One region of the Bradyrhizobium sp. USDA 4451 genome, then DNA from elsewhere that is predicted to be linked to it. Evidence: predicted binding sites of a transcription regulator. Region 1 holds the regulator's gene; the other holds the start of a gene.
The links. The regulator LexA, encoded in region 1, represses DNA repair genes until DNA is damaged. The targets are predictions, from matches to a motif close to TGTTCNNNNTGTGTTCNG.
Positions count from the first base shown of each region.

Region 1 (3,515 bases):
CGTTCTCCAACACCAATCCGGCCCATGTCGCGCATTTCTCGGTTGTCCACGCCGAGTTGCTGAGCCATTTCCGCACCGTGTTCCTGTCCTCGAGCATCGGCCATCGGAAACCCGACGCCGCGGCCTACGATCATGTGGTAAAAGCCATCGGCGTGCCGGCGTCGCGGATCCTGTTCTTCGACGACCTGGCCGCCAATATCGAAGGCGCGCGGGCGCGCGGCCTTCATGCCGTCCACGTGACATCGACGGATGACGTGGCAAGGGCGCTGACCGCGCTCGGTATTTGAACCCTGGACTTGAGGAGCTCCGAGCGTGGCCCTGATGCCGGTTGCCGATGCCCTGTCCGCCGTCCTGGCCGGCGCCGAACCGCTGCCGGAGGAAATGGTCGCGCTCGATGCCGCCTATCACCGCACCCTGGCACGCGACCTCGCCGCGCGGCGCACTCAGCCGCCGCAGCCGATGTCGGCGATGGACGGCTATGCGGTGCGCGCCGCCGATGCGGCTGACCTGAAGGCGCGACTCAAGGTGATCGGCGAAGTCGCCGCCGGCCGGCCGTTCGAGCGCACGGTCGGTGCAGGCGAAGCGGTGCGGATCTTCACCGGCGGCGTGATCCCCGACGGCGCCGACGCCGTCATCATCCAGGAAGACACCGCCGTCGACGGCGACCACATCACGATCAGCGAGGCTGCCGCCGTCGGACGGCACATCCGCCCCGCGGGGGTCGACTTCCGCGAGGGTGACGTTCTGCTCGCCGCCGGCAGCCGCCTCTCCGACCGCGCGCTGTCGCTGGCCGCCGCCATGAACCATCCGGAACTCGCCGTGCGCCGCCGGCCGAAGGTCGCGGTGCTGGCGACCGGCGACGAGCTGGTGATGCCGGGCTCGCAGCCCGGACCCGGCCAGATCGTCTATTCCAACGGCTATGCGCTGCGGGCGCTGGCGCGTGCCGAAGGCGCTGAGACCATCGATCTCGGGATTGCCGCCGATACGGTTGAGGCCACCACGGCCGGCATCCGCCGGGCCCGCGACACCGGAGCCGACATCCTGATCACGACCGGCGGCGCCTCGGTCGGTGACCACGACCTGGTCAAGCAGTCGCTGGAGGCCGAGGGCGTCGCGATGGCGTTCTGGCGGATCGCGATGCGGCCCGGCAAGCCGATGATGCATGGCCGGCTCGAGGCGATGCGGGTGATCGGCCTGCCCGGCAATCCGGTGTCGTCCTACGTCTGCGCCTTCCTGTTTCTGGTGCCGTTGATTCGGGCGCTGAGCGGCCGAAAAGCGATTCATCATCGCCGCGCGACCGCTTTGCTCGGCCGCGACCTCGCTGCCAACGACCAGCGCGAGGACTATCTGCGCGCGCGTCTCGAGACGCGCGACGACGGCACGCTGATCGCAACGCCCGTGATGCAGCAGGATTCTTCGCTGCTCGGGAATCTCGCTGCGGCACGCGCACTTCTCGTGCGTCCGCCGTTTGCGCCGGCCGCCGTCGCCGGCAGCGAATGCGAGATCCTGATGCTGCCCGAATAGGGTTTTCTCACCGCGGCGATTGTGCGCCGCCGGGCGTGTTCACCGGAAATTAAGTGGTTGCGGAACACATATCGAACATATAGTGTCCGTTCATGATTTGTTTCGAGTACTGGTGTCTACAATCGGGAGGCCGCCCAGGAGCGCTTGCAGCAAGCACCATGCTCCCTTGGTCAGGCCCGGTCTGCAGATCCCACCGAAGAGTCTCGGAATCGAACGACGCTATCAACCGGGGGAATACTCGAGATGCTCACGCGCAAACAGTACGAACTTCTGCGTTTCATCAATGAACGTCTGAAAGAGGCCGGCGTCCCGCCCTCCTTCGACGAGATGAAGGATGCGCTCGACCTGCGCTCGAAGTCCGGTATCCACCGCCTGATCACTGCGCTGGAGGAGCGCGGCTTCATCCGCCGCCTGCCCAACCGCGCCCGCGCCATCGAAGTCATCAAGCTGCCCGAGCTGTCGGCCGGTGGCGGCAACGGCCGCCGCGGCTTCACCCCGAGCGTCATCGAAGGCACCCTCGGCAAGCGCACCTCTACGCCGCCGATCGCCGAGGATGACGGCAATCGACCGGTCGCGGTCCCGGTCATGGGCCGGATCGCTGCCGGTACGCCGATCGAGGCGCTGCAGACCCGCAGCCACACCATCAGCGTGCCGCCCGACATGCTCGGCTCCGGCGAGCATTATGCGCTGGAGGTGCGCGGCGACTCGATGGTCGATGCCGGCATTCTCGACGGCGACATGGCGCTGATCCAGCGCAACGACGTCGCCAACACCGGCGACATCGTGGTGGCGCTGATCGACGAGGAGGAAGCGACCCTGAAGCGCTTCCGCCGCCGCGGCGCTTCGATCGCGCTGGAGCCGGCCAACACCGCCTATGAAGTGCGCATCCTGCCGCCGAACCGGGTCCGCATCCAGGGCAAGCTGATCGGGCTCTATCGCAAGTACTGAATTGCAAATAGTTGCGGCGGCGAGGCAAATACTTGCGGCGGCGAGGAACGAGCGACAGATCGGATCGTTCCTTGGAAGATAGCGCGGCATGCGGCCTGCTCGATGCGCTCCGATACCTCTCACGCAGTGTCGCGTGTTTGTGATTGAGGCGGTCTCGGGCGAGTCGTACAATCGCCCAGAAACGAGCTGACACTCGTTCGCTATCGTCCACTCTGGTAGAGGCCCTATGCCTCAAGGAGAGGCACGGGTCGCTACCTCCATTTGAGGAGCCATCCGATGTGTGACTATAGTCTGCACGCCGTGGCATCGCGCCCCGCCATTGTCGGAGAGACGCTGATCACCACGACCTTCCGCGGCACGTCGACCCGCGGCTTTGCGTCGGAGAACGATCCGACTGTCGCGGTCTGCATGCTGCCGGGCACCGAGCTCGCTTTCGCCGAGAACGTTCGCTACGACAGCCGCTGGATCTGGACCAAGACGCTGAATTTCCGCGTCGGCGTGTTCAACGAAGTCGAGCCCGACGTGCCGGATCGCCATCATGATGCGGTCGAATTCCCCGACGGCAGCCATGTGCTAGTGACCCAGCTCGTCGAGGGACAGCGCGTCAGCGTGCTGCAATTGCCGGCACTGCATCCGCCGGTCGCGCAGAAGCCGAAGGTTGTGGAGCGGCGGCCCTCCGCATTTGCGTCGCTGTTTTTGGGTTGAACGCATCGTCGCCGCAGGATGACCCGGCGGCGAGTGACCGAAACGATTTCGAGCGACCCCGGACGTCGGGTTCCGGGGCGCGGCAGGAGATTTGCGTCGGCGGCCGCCTTGGCGCATCATCTGGCGCAGAGGACGTGCACTCACGGAAACCTGCTCGGTGGTCGATAAGGTCACATGGCAAAAGGCTGGACGCGTCACGGAGCCGGGCCGCTACATGTTCCGGTTCGGCTGGCTGACGGTGACGGCTGACGACCTGAAGGTCTGGCAGCAATTCCCCGAGGCGTCCTTCACCCTCGTCAAGAAGCCCGACGCCGGCCCCGATTCCGATGAATACCATC
Region 1 covers NZ_JBTRCH010000001.1:5,936,703-5,940,217, forward strand. Annotated here, with positions in the region: gene ACVMB0_RS27380 (HAD family hydrolase) at 1-287, shown strand, start outside; gene ACVMB0_RS27385 (molybdopterin molybdotransferase MoeA) at 313-1,524, shown strand; gene lexA (transcriptional repressor LexA) at 1,768-2,472, shown strand; gene ACVMB0_RS27395 (hypothetical protein) at 2,749-3,177, shown strand; gene ACVMB0_RS27400 (hypothetical protein) at 3,335-3,515, shown strand, end outside.

Region 2 (3,515 bases), 300 kb from region 1:
GGTCAGCGACTTCGGATTGCGCATGATCTGGTCGGGCGTGCCTTCGGCGACGATGTGGCCGCCATGCATGCCGGCGCCGGGGCCGATATCCAGCACATGATCCGCCAGGCGAATGGCGTCCTCGTCATGCTCGACCACGACCACGGTGTTGCCGAGGTCGCGGAGCCTCTTGAGGGTGTCGAGCAGGCGGGCATTGTCGCGCTGGTGCAGGCCGATCGACGGCTCGTCCAGCACGTAGAGCACGCCTGTCAGCCCCGAGCCGATCTGCGAGGCGAGGCGGATGCGCTGGCTCTCGCCGCCGGACAGTGTGCCGGACGAGCGCGACAGCGTCAGGTAATTCAGCCCGACGTCGAGCAGGAAGGTCAGGCGCTCGCGGATCTCCTTCAGGATGCGGGCGGCGATCTCGTTCTGCTGCGCGTTGAGCGCCTCCGGCACGGTCTCGAACCATTCGCCGGCGCGCTTGACCGAGAGCTCGGAGATCTCGCCGATATGCTTGCCGCCGATCTTGACGCACAGCGCCTCCGGCTTCAGCCGGTAGCCGTGGCAGCCTTCGCAGGGCACGTCGGAGAAATACTTGCCGAGCTCCTCGCGCGCCCATTCGCTCTCGGTCTCGCGATAGCGGCGGTCGATGTTGGTGACGACGCCCTCGAACGGCTTCTTGGTGTCGTAGGAGCGGACGCCGTCCTCATAGGAGAACTTGATCTCGTCGTCGCCGGAGCCGTGCAGCAGCGCGTTCTGGACCTTCTTGGTCAGGTCCTTCCATTTGGTATCGAGCGTGAACTTGTAGTGCTTGCCGAGCGCGGTCAGGGTCTGGATGTAATAGGGCGACGACGATTTCGCCCACGGCGCGATCGCGCCCTTGCGCAGGGTCAGCTCCTTGTCGGGGATGACCAGGTCCTCGTCGATGTGCTGCTCGACGCCGAGGCCGCCGCAGGCCGGACACGCGCCGTAGGGGTTGTTGAACGAGAACAGGCGCGGCTCGATCTCGGGGATCGTGAAGCCGGAGACCGGGCAGGCGAATTTTTCCGAGAACAGGATGCGCTCGGGCCCGCTCTTGTCGTGGATTTTCGCGGTCTTCTTCTTGTCTTCTTTCTTCTCGTCCTGCGCGGCCGCCGCGGGCGCGTCGGCATATTCGATCACCGCAAGACCCTCGGCGAGCTTCAGTGCGGTCTCAAAACTTTCCGCGAGGCGTTGGGCGAGGTCGGGGCGCACCACGATGCGGTCGACCACGACGTCGATGTCGTGCGGGAATTTCTTGTCGAGGCTAGGGGCTTCCGACAGCTCGTAGAAGGTGCCGTCGATCTTGACACGCTGAAAGCCCTTCTTGAGATATTCGGCGAGCTCCTTCTTGTACTCGCCCTTGCGGCCGCGCACGACCGGCGCCAGCAGATAGAGGCGGGTGCCCTCGGGGAGCGCCAGCACGCGGTCGACCATCTGCGAGACGATCTGGCTCTCGATCGGCAGGCCGGTGGCGGGCGAATAGGGCACGCCGACGCGCGCCCAGAGCAGGCGCATGTAGTCGTAGATCTCGGTGACGGTGCCGACGGTGGAGCGCGGGTTCTTCGACGTGGTCTTCTGCTCGATCGAGATCGCCGGCGACAGGCCGTCGATCTGGTCGACATCCGGCTTCTGCATCATCTCCAGGAATTGCCGCGCATAGGCCGACAGCGACTCGACGTAGCGGCGCTGGCCCTCGGCGTAGATGGTGTCGAATGCGAGCGAGGATTTGCCGGAGCCGGACAGGCCGGTGAACACCACGAGCTTGTCGCGCGGAATCTCGACGTCGATGTTCTTCAGATTGTGTTCGCGCGCGCCGCGGATCGTGATGGCGCGCGATGAGGAGCCCGCGTTCTGTTGGCGCTTCGCCTTCAGCACTTCATCCATAGCGACAGTTCCGGGCGCATGATCGGGCGCCTTTTGGGCGCGCATCGCCGGTGATGCCGGGAGCTTGCGCCGATGGGTGTGAAGACTGGAACGTAGGAAGAACGGCCGGCAATTTCCAGTGCTGAATAGCGGCCATCAACGGATAGTTTGCCGGATGGCAGCAGCCGGCAGCAGGATGGGTTCCGAAATGCAAAAAGGCCGGCGCGAGGCCGGCCTTTCGGTGCGATCCGATGCTGGATCCGCCTGGTCCGTTGCCTAGAGCGCAATGAGATTGGATCGAATTGTCATCGCGCTTTAGGTCTTTGTTTGAGCATGATCTTTCCGGAAAACCGCTTCGCACTTTTCCGGATCATGCTTTAGTACTTGGCGACGATCGGGCCGCCGAAGTGGTAGTTCACGCCGAACTGCACGCTGTGCAGGTTGAGGTCGCCGGAGGCAACGCCAAAGTAGGTCTCGCTGCCGAGGCTGCGATACAGGTACTCGCCCTTGATCGACCACTGCGGGGCGATGAACGCCTCGATGCCGGCGCCGACGGTCCAGCCGGAGTGGAAGTTGCTCTGCGAGACGGTGGCGCCGAGCGCGGTGACGCTGATCTCGTTGTCGACCCAGGCATAGCCGCCGGTGCCGTAGAACAGCACCTTGTCGACCGCGAAGCCGAAGCGGCCGCGCACGGTGCCGAGCGCGTCGATCTTGCTCTTCGCGGTGACGCCGAGCGCGCTGACCGACGCATCGACGTCAGCCCAGGCGCCGTCGGCCTCGAGGCCGTACACGATGTTGCCGGCCTGCCAGTTGTAGCCGATCGTGCCGCCGCCGAAGCCGCCTTCCATCTTCGGATTGCCGGAGTTCTCGCTGGCGTAGCCGCCGAAGCCGCCGATGTAGAAGCCGGTCCAGTTGGTGATCGCGACCGGCGGCGGAGCCTTGACGTAGGGGCCGCGCGCGGCGAGATCGGCGGCCATTGCCGGTGCAATTGCGCTGAGGGCAAACATGCCGGCCGAGGCCAGCAAAACATTCCTGATTTTCAAAGTCCAAATTCCCGTTTTTCTTGCCACATTTTCTTGTTGTCCCCTTCAAACATTGAAGGGAGCGTCACGGCAGTGTCGCGTGACGATCACGTGTTTCTACATAGAAATCTCGGAAGTTGTGTATCCGTGAAACCACAATGCACGGAAAACGGCCGCGCCGTGTGCTTGCGCAACGAAAAGGCCGGCGCGAGGCCGGCCGTTATTTTGATGTGAAGGCGCGCGTCGCGCGATCAACCGCAGCAGGCTCAGTATTTCGCTGCTACGACCGGGCTTGCGGCGTTGAAATGGTAATTGATGCCGAGCTTGACGGTGTGGAAGGTGTCTTTCCACTCCGAGCGATCGTTGAGCGCGGGCGTGTACTGGATCGGCGCAACCTTGCCGAGATCGATGTAGTTGTACTCGAGCTTGGCCGACCAGTTCGCGGCGAACATGTATTCGACGCCGGCGCCGAGGGTCCAGCCCCAGCGGGTGTCGCTGGCCGAGGCCGAGGGCGGTGCGAGCCCGGCATTGTAGCGATGCAGGATGTCGCCGACCGCAGCGCCGCCGCTGACGAACCACAGCGTGGCGCCATCGGCGTAACCGAGCCGGCCCTTGATGTCGCCGAAGCTG
Region 2 covers NZ_JBTRCH010000001.1:5,638,482-5,641,996, forward strand. Annotated here, with positions in the region: gene uvrA (excinuclease ABC subunit UvrA) at 1-1,884, opposite strand, end outside; gene ACVMB0_RS25965 (outer membrane protein) at 2,241-2,900, opposite strand; gene ACVMB0_RS25970 (outer membrane protein) at 3,152-3,515, opposite strand, start outside.
Region 2: a site for LexA is predicted at 1,971-1,988, ahead of uvrA (excinuclease ABC subunit UvrA). Genes of this name have one in related genera too.